One region of the Marinobacter sp. MDS2 genome, then DNA from elsewhere that is predicted to be linked to it. Evidence: predicted binding sites of a transcription regulator. Region 1 holds the regulator's gene; the other holds the start of a gene.
The links. The regulator sigma-54, encoded in region 1, starts transcription at its own class of promoters, with help from an activator protein. The targets are predictions, from matches to a motif close to ANTGGCATNNANNTTGCTNT.
Positions count from the first base shown of each region.

Region 2: the regulator sigma-54 is predicted to act here: its motif matches at 1,996-2,015, upstream of glnK (P-II family nitrogen regulator).

Region 1 is NZ_JAVAJF010000001.1:852,232-856,655, forward strand. It holds gene lptC (LPS export ABC transporter periplasmic protein LptC) at 1-121, shown strand, start outside; gene lptA (lipopolysaccharide transport periplasmic protein LptA) at 105-626, shown strand; gene lptB (LPS export ABC transporter ATP-binding protein) at 640-1,365, shown strand; gene Q9245_RS04070 (RNA polymerase factor sigma-54) at 1,548-3,080, shown strand; gene hpf (ribosome hibernation promoting factor) at 3,152-3,454, shown strand; gene ptsN (PTS IIA-like nitrogen regulatory protein PtsN) at 3,558-4,028, shown strand; gene rapZ (RNase adapter RapZ) at 4,071-4,424, shown strand, end outside.
Region 2 is NZ_JAVAJF010000001.1:2,219,430-2,223,853, forward strand. It holds gene speE (polyamine aminopropyltransferase) at 1-142, shown strand, start outside; gene Q9245_RS10410 (ammonium transporter) at 216-1,487, opposite strand; gene glnK (P-II family nitrogen regulator) at 1,562-1,900, opposite strand; gene Q9245_RS10420 (accessory factor UbiK family protein) at 2,270-2,521, shown strand; gene Q9245_RS10425 (YifB family Mg chelatase-like AAA ATPase) at 2,580-4,118, shown strand; gene trmB (tRNA (guanosine(46)-N7)-methyltransferase TrmB) at 4,190-4,424, shown strand, end outside.

The DNA of each region.
Region 1 (4,424 bases):
ACCGGTGACCATCACCGAACCGCACGGAACCACAAAGGCAACGGGCATGAAAGCCTGGCTAGACGACCGAATTCTGGAACTCAATTCCCAAGTGGAAGGGCATTATGATCCCATCAGGTAACCGACTTCTTTTTCCGCTGATTATGGCCGCTACCTTTCTGGCCAATACGGCGGCCGCCTTCACTCTGGACTCCGACGAGCCCATTAAAGTCAGCGCCAACTCCGCCCGTCTGGATGACAGCGCGGGCACTGCCATCTACACCGGTGCCGTGGAATTGGTGCAAGGCAGCGTTAAGCTGGATGCCGAACGGGTTGTACTTTATCGCAGCCCACAGGGACTTAGCCGCATTGAAGCAAGCGGCTCCCCCGCTCATTATCGCCAGCCGTCCCAGGATCAAACGGCCGTTATCAATGCCGAGGCACTGAACATTACCTGGTCGGCCAAAGACAGCCAGCTGACCTTCGAGCGAGAAGCCTTGATCGAACAAGGTGGCAGCACGTTTCGCGGTGATGTCATTCATTACGACACAGTGAACCGGGTGGTTACAGCAGAAGGCGGCAATTCGGAGGGCACAAGCTCAGGCCGCGTAGAAATGGTGATTCAGCCCCGCAGCTCAGGTCAATAACAGGAAGGTTCTGATGGCAGTTCTCAGGGCCAGCAATCTGGCCAAAAGCTACAAACAGAAAAAAGTGGTTCTGGATGTTTCACTGGAAATCCGTTCCGGCGAAATCGTCGGCCTGCTCGGCCCTAACGGCGCCGGCAAAACCACCTGCTTTTACATGATTGTCGGACTGGTCCCGGCTGACCATGGCCGCATCACCATCGACAACAACGACATCACCCCCCTGCCCATGCACGGGCGTGCCCGCAAAGGCATCGGCTACTTGCCACAGGAGGCGTCAGTATTCCGTAAGCTGACCGTGCGCGACAACATCATGGCCATTCTGGAAACGCGCAAATCGCTTTCCAAGGCGGATCGTGAGGCCAAGCTGGAAGAGTTGCTGGAAGAGTTCCACATCACCCACATTCGTGACAGCCTGGGTATGGCGCTTTCTGGCGGTGAACGTCGCCGGGTAGAAATCGCCCGGGCATTGGCAATGGAGCCGGCCTTCATTCTTCTGGACGAACCCTTCGCCGGCGTAGATCCCATTTCCGTCAGCGACATCAAACACATCATCCGGCACCTTCGCGACAAAGGCATTGGCGTTCTGATCACCGATCACAACGTGCGCGAAACACTGGATATTTGTGAGAACGCTTACATTGTCTCGGGCGGCCACATCATTGCATCGGGCAACGCAGATGCCATTCTGGCCAACCAGCAAGTGAAGGAAGTGTACCTTGGGGATGAGTTCCGACTTTAGACAATCGTAGACCTGAAGGCCGGGCTGATTGTTTTGCTGAACGCGAGCAAGTAAACTCGGCAGGGTACTTGCTTAAATTGTTGATCGCGTACTGTAAGTTACCAGCACACAACAATTTTTTATATTTGCAAGCAATGCTTTTGATCAGGATACGAGCACGTTATGGATATTGAGCCATGGTTATGAAAGCTTCATTACAGCTTAAAATGGGCCAAAGCCTAACCATGACCCCCCAGCTGCAACAAGCCATTCGGCTACTGCAGCTTTCCACGTTGGATCTACAGCAAGAAATCCAGCAGGCACTCGACTCCAACCCGATGCTGGAAACCTCCGAGGACGACGATCAGGCAGATTCAGTCGAGCAGCAGGAAAACAACCACGACGAACAACACGAGACTGCCTCGGCGCCGGAAGAATCCGCTTCAGATTCGCAAAGTACGGACTGGGACGAATCGGAAACCGCACCCGACTGGTCAGCGGAAGATCAAACACCCGACAATATCCCTGACGACCTGCCGGTCGATACTGCCTGGGACGACATCTACCAGTCAGCACCAGCTCCGGCCAGCCGTGGCGACGATGAAAACGACTCCGACTTCGAAACCCGAAACTCGCCCAGCGAAACCCTGCACGACCATCTGGAATGGCAGCTGAACCTGACCCCGCTCAGCGAACGGGATCAGGCGATTGCACACGCCCTGCTGGATGCGGTCGATGACCGGGGCTACTTGACGTCTTCCATCGAAGAAATTCATTCCGGCCTGTTTGAAGGCTCAGAAGACGATCCATTGGAACTCGACGAAGTGCAGGCGGTTCTGCACCGACTCCAGCACTTTGATCCACCGGGGGTGTTTGCCAGAGATCTTCAGGATTGCCTGATGATCCAGCTTGGCCAGCTGCCACCGGACACCCCATGGCTGCGCCAGGCCAAGCTGGTCGTGACCCAGTTTCTGCACTTGCTGGGCAACCGTGACTACGCGCAACTGCTTCGCCGTAGCCGGTTGAAAGAAGATCAGCTGAAAGAAGTGTTGGGGCTGATCACCAGCCTGAACCCGACCCCCGGCGACAGCATCGACCGTACAGAACCAGACTATGTCATTCCGGATGTCATCGTGCGCAAACATGAAGGCCGGTGGCGCGTGGAGCTCAATCCGGAAATTGCCCCGCGCATTCGCGTAAACGCGAGCTATGCTTCATTAATACGACGGGCGGACAGCAGCGCCGATAACACCTACATGCGCGACCAACTGCAGGAGGCCAAGTGGTTTATCAAAAGCCTGCAGAGCCGCAACGAGACCTTGCTCAAAGTGGCCACTCGCATTGTGGAATACCAGCAGGGCTTTCTGGATCATGGTGACGAAGCCATGAAACCGCTCATCCTGTCGGACATTGCCCAGGCGGTGGATATGCACGAATCGACCATATCCCGGGTTACCACGCAAAAATACATGCATACACCCCGAGGCATTTTTGAGCTTAAATACTTTTTCTCCAGCCACGTGGGCACTGCCGAGGGTGGAGAATGTTCCTCAACGGCGATTCGTGCGATGATCAGAAAACTGATTGCGGACGAAACTCCGAAAAAGCCATTGAGTGATAGCAAAATTGCAGCCATGCTAGGAGAACAGGGAATCAATGTTGCCCGACGTACCGTAGCCAAGTACAGAGAGGCGATGCACATCCCTCCCTCGAACGAGCGTAAACGTTTGGTTTAAGGATTCGTCAGTACAAGAGGTGCTGACACTCAGTCCGGCAAAAGCCGGCTATATGACAACAGGAGAAGCCTATGCAACTCAACATTTCAGGCCATCATGTAGAACTGACTCCCGCACTAAAGGATTACGTAAACACCAAGTTTGATAAGCTTGAGCGACACTTTGACCACATCAGTAATTGTCAGGTGACGCTGCAAGTTGAGAAAGTTCGCCAGATGGCCGAAGCTACCCTCCACGTGATTGGTGGCGAAATTCACGCAAAGGCTGAAAACGAGGATATGTACGCCGCCATCGACGGCCTGGTCGACAAACTCGACCGCCAGATCCTCAAACATAAAGAAAAGACAGTTGCCCGGATGCAAGGTAACGGCTAACGCGCCTCTTAGCGTGAAACCGAACCGGGTGTTTCAATAAAACGTGCTGCGGCAGGAGTATGATCCGGCCGCAGCCTTTTTTTTACGGAAATGAAGTCGATCTATGAGCGATTCATCCCTGACCATCGACAACATTCTGGCTCCAGAACTGACTCTGTGCCGTGTTGCAGCGTCAAGCAAGAAGCGTGTACTGGAGTTTATCGCCGAGCACATTCACCAGCAGGATGAAAGTCTCAACGATACAGATATCTTCAACAACCTGGTGTCGCGGGAGCGGCTGGGCAGTACCGGCATAGGCGAAGGCATCGCCATTCCCCATTGCCGGCTGGACGGGCTGAATAGGGTCATCGGCGTGTTGATGACTCTGGCCGAACCGGTCGAGTTCGATTCCATCGACAACCAGCCCGTCGATATTGTTTTCGCCCTGGTTGTGCCCAAAGAAGCGACCAGCGAACACCTGGAGCTGCTCAGTCAGCTCGCTGAAAAGTTTAATGAAAGCTCTTTTTGCGAAAAGCTGCGCCAGTGCCAGGATACCGACCATCTGCACAAGGCCATGATTTCGAATCAGAACTGATACGAATTCAGCAAAAGCGCGCAGCATGAGAGGAACACTGTTATGAAGCTGATCATCGTCAGCGGCCGCTCAGGCTCGGGAAAAAGTACCGCCTTGCACGTACTGGAAGATTTGGGGTTTTACTGCATCGACAACCTCCCCATAGGGCTCCTCTTCCCTCTGACCCAGGAAGCCGCCACCCAGGAGGCGACCACTCGCCTGCGTAAAATGGCAGTCAGCATTGACGCACGCAACCTGTCGGGCGAGCTGGCCAACTTCGAGGCCATATACAGTCAGCTCAAAAGCACCGGCATGGATGTCGAAATCATCTTCCTGGATGCCGACGAGCAAACATTGCTGCAGCGTTTTCACGCAACTCGACGCAAACACCCGCTCAGCGATGATAAAACATCGCTT
Region 2 (4,424 bases), 1.4 Mb from region 1:
CAAGTATTTCCGTGAAGAAGACGTGAATGACCGGCCGTTCGTCACCCGGTATTACAACGCGGGTATCCACCACGGAGCCTTGGCCATGCCGCAATTCATGATTGATGCGCTGGAAGATCAGGTACGGCCGGAAGAGGGCTGACGACGCCCGGGCGAGCGGCCAATACAACAAAAAGGGCGCCCGAGGGCGCCCTTTTGGGTTTCTCTGGCAGCGGTTATTGCTTGCTGCTGCCGAACTCGGGGTAGGCTTCCAAGCCACATTCTGCAATGTCGACGCCTTCATATTCTTCTTCGGCGCTGACTCGAATACCCATCACGGCTTTCAGAATGCTCCAGACGATCAGGCTTGCGACGAACACCCATACAAAGATGGTCAGGGCACCAATCAACTGGCCGCTGAAGGTCACGTCACCGTTGGTGACTGGCACCAGCATCAGGCCAAGGAAACCACACACACCGTGAGCAGAGATGGCACCAACCGGGTCATCAATGCGCAGTTTATCGAGTGCAACGATGCTCAGCACCACCAGGCCACCGCCCAGAGCGCCCCAGAGGGTGGCGGTCAATGCACTTGGAGTTGACGGTTCGGCGGTAATGACCACCAGGCCGGCAATGGCACCGTTCAACAGCATGGTCAGGTCAGCTTTGCCAAACATCAGGCGGGCAACAGCCAAGGCGGTGATCGCACCACCGGCTGCGGCGGCGTTGGTGTTCAGAAACACCATGGCGACGGAATTTGCGCTGGCGATGTCGCCAAGCTTCAGTACAGAGCCGCCGTTAAAGCCGAACCAGCCCATCCACAGAATCAAGGTGCCCAACGCCGCCAGCGGCATGTTGGCGCCCGGAATCGCGCGGATTTCGCCGTTCGGGCCGTATTTGCCTTTACGGGCACCCAGCAACAACACGCCAGCCAGAGCCGCGGCTGCACCGGCCATGTGTACGATGCCTGAGCCGGCAAAGTCACTGAAGCCAAGATCGCCCAGGTTATACAGGCCGAACACGTCTTTGCCGCCCCACGTCCAGGCACCTTCCAGCGGATAGATGACACCGGTCATCACCACTGCGAAGGCCAGAAAGGCCCAAAGCTTCATACGCTCGGCAACGGCGCCGGATACGATCGACATGGCGGTGGCAACAAAAACCACCTGGAAGAAGAAGTCGGACGCACCAGAGTAGATGGAGCCACCTTCGAATCCGTCTTCACGGGCGGCGAAATCACCCAGCACGGCGTCTACATCGACATCGGCGATGCCGGAGAGGAACAAATTGCCGCCATACATGATGGCGTAGCCGCAGACCATGTACATGGTGCTGGCGATCGCAAACAAGGCAACGTTCTTGGTGAGAATTTCAGTGGTGTTTTTGGAGCGCACCAGACCGGCTTCGAGCATGGCAAAGCCGGCGGCCATCCACATGACTAATGCGCCGCAAATGACAAAATAAAAAGTATCTATAGCATACTGCAGGTGAAAGACATTGCTTTCCATAGGAAGCCCTCCGCACAAGGCTCGTCAGATATTTGATTTTTTTGCGTTGGCTGGATCCGGGGATCAGGCCGGTATCAAACCGCCTCTTCGCCGGTCTCGCCGGTCCGGATTCGGATCGCTTGCTGCAGTTCGGTCACGAAAATCTTGCCGTCGCCGATCTTGCCGGTATTGGCTGCCTTGGTGATGGACTCGATCACCTGATCCAGCAGGTTGTCGCCAATGGCGATTTCAACTTTTACCTTGGGCAGGAAGTCCACCACGTATTCCGCGCCGCGGTAGAGTTCGGTGTGGCCTTTCTGGCGACCGAAGCCTTTTACTTCCGTTACGGTTACGCCTTGAACGCCAATTTCGGATAGTGCCTCACGGACATCATCCAATTTGAAAGGCTTAATGATCGCTGTCACAAGTTTCATTGCTTTCTCCTTGGTAAAGCCATCTCAACTTTGTAAGTGGTTGAGTTCGGGATGCTGCCACCTCGCACATCAATTGTGCGGATCGTGTACAAGGTTTAGCATCAGGTATGCCAACGCAAAAAATTATAATAAAAACATTGAGTTGCTTTTTATGTGTTCCCAAATGATGCAGATGGCCGCACCAAATTGGGGCGCCGCGCCCCAATCTGACTCAGGGTTGAACCGTCAGCGGGCAAGGCCTGGAACCTATTATACGGCCCAGCGGGTACAGTATGGCAGGGGCAGCGGTGTGATACACTCTCGTCTATAGCAGTATTGGATGGGCGATTGTCCTGAACGAACGAAAAGATCGACGCCACGAGGTAAAACATGAAAGGCCCCCAAGATTTCTTTGCCCAGCTACAAGGCCAGTTTGGCCAGTTTGTTCCGGATATGGCGCGGGCCGCCCGGGAAGATTTTGAAACTCAGGCCAGAGCAACCGTGATGTCTGTGCTGTCCAAACTGGAGTTGGTCACCCGTGAAGAGTTTGAAGGCCAGCAAGTGGTGTTGATGAAAACCCGAGAGAAAGTCGAAGCCCTGGAAAAGCGGGTTGCCGAACTGGAGCAAAAAGCCCAGTCGTAATTTTTTGAGATGCGGGCGCAGGACGCGCCCGTTAAATGCCAGCCCACCATGGAAGGTGATGATGTTAGCGATTGTCAATTCGCGCGCCAGCATTGGCGTGTCTGCCCCTGAAGTAACCGTCGAAGTGCACTTGTCGGGCGGTTTGCCGGCGCTCTCTATCGTAGGCTTGCCGGAAACCGGTGTCCGCGAAAGCAAAGACCGTGTTCGTAGCGCGCTGCTCAACGCCGGCTTCGAATTCCCTGCCCGACGCATCACCATCAATCTTGCCCCTGCCGACTTGCCGAAAGAGGGCGGTCGCTTCGACCTTCCCATCGCTTTGGGCATTTTGGCCGCTTCGGGGCAGATTCCACCGGATAGCCTCAAGCCACTGGAGTTTATGGGAGAGTTGTCACTGGATGGCGCCTTGCGGCCTTTGAAGGGCGTTTTGCCCGCGGTGCTGGCGGCCCGGGAAGCAGGGCGCTCCCTTCTGATCCCGCAAGCCAACGCGGACGAAGCGGCGCTCGCAAGCCAGGGGGATGTGCTGGCGGCAAGCCACATCCTGACGGTGTGTGAGCATCTGACCGGCCGTGCGAAGCTGGTGCCGATACCCAGGCCAGAAACCGATGTGGCCCAGGCTAATGGTACGGAGAAGGGGGCCGATCTTGCCGATGTGCGGGGCCAACAGGTGCCTCGAAGGGCGTTAGAGGTGGCCGCAGCGGGTGGCCACAACCTGCTGTTTTTTGGCCCTCCGGGCACGGGTAAAAGCATGTTGGCCAGTCGTCTGCCGGGAATTCTACCGGCCCTGGACGACGCCTCGGCGATGGAAGTGGCCAGTGTGCACTCAGTGGCCGGGCACCCGCTGCAACCAGGGGGTTGGCGCCAGCCGCCGTTTCGGTCGCCCCATCACACGGCGTCAGCAGTGGCATTGGTCGGTGGCGGGAGCAGCCCGCGGCCGGGCGAAATTTCTCTGGCGCACCGTGGCGTGCTTTTCCTCGATGAGCTGCCCGAGTTCGAACGGCGTGTGCTGGAAGTGCTCCGTGAACCCATGGAAACCGGAGAAATCGCCATCAGTCGGGCCGCACGCCAAGTCACCTTTCCGGCCAGGTTTCAGGTGGTCGCGGCGATGAACCCTTGCCCATGCGGCTACAGCGGCCACCCGAATATTGAATGTCAGTGCACGCCCAGTCAGGTGATGCGGTATCGGTCCAAGATATCCGGGCCCTTGCTAGATCGGTTTGATCTGCATGTTGAAGTGCCGGTACAGGCGGGGGAAGTGCTGCTTCGCCAAGGCGAAGCCGGTGAGAGCAGTGCCCGTGTCAGGGCGCGGGTGCTGAAAGCCAGAAACTTTCAGCGCGATCGCGGCAGCTTGAATGCGTCACTTGCCGGCAAGGCTCTGGATCAGGCATGCCGATTAGATGCCGGTAGTGAAAAACTGTTGGCCCATGCCATGGAGCGGCTGGGATTATCGGCCCGGGCCCTGCACCGGATTTTGCGTGTAGCGCGCACCTTGGCGGATTTGGAGGGGCAGGAATCCCTGTCTAAATCCCACTTGATAGAAGCGCTGGGTTATCGGCAACTGGATCGACAACACGATCAGGGCTCTTTGGTTTCCGCTTGATGGCTCGGACTCTGTTAAACTGTCGGGTAAATTTCAGCAATCAGATCCGCAGTGGCGGTTGAGGACAACAAATGGCCGACCAGAACGACTCGCAAGATTCCAAAGGTGAAAATCCGATTACCACTCGCCGGGGTATCCGCAGCTTTGTGTTACGCCAGGGCCGGATGACTGAAGGCCAGAAAAAAGCCTTCGAGCGCAATTGGCCGAAGTACGGCCTGACCCGGGAAGATGGCGTGATCGATCCCCGGGAAGTGTTTGGTCGTGACAGCATGCTGAATCTGGAAATTGGTTTCGGCATGGGCCGGT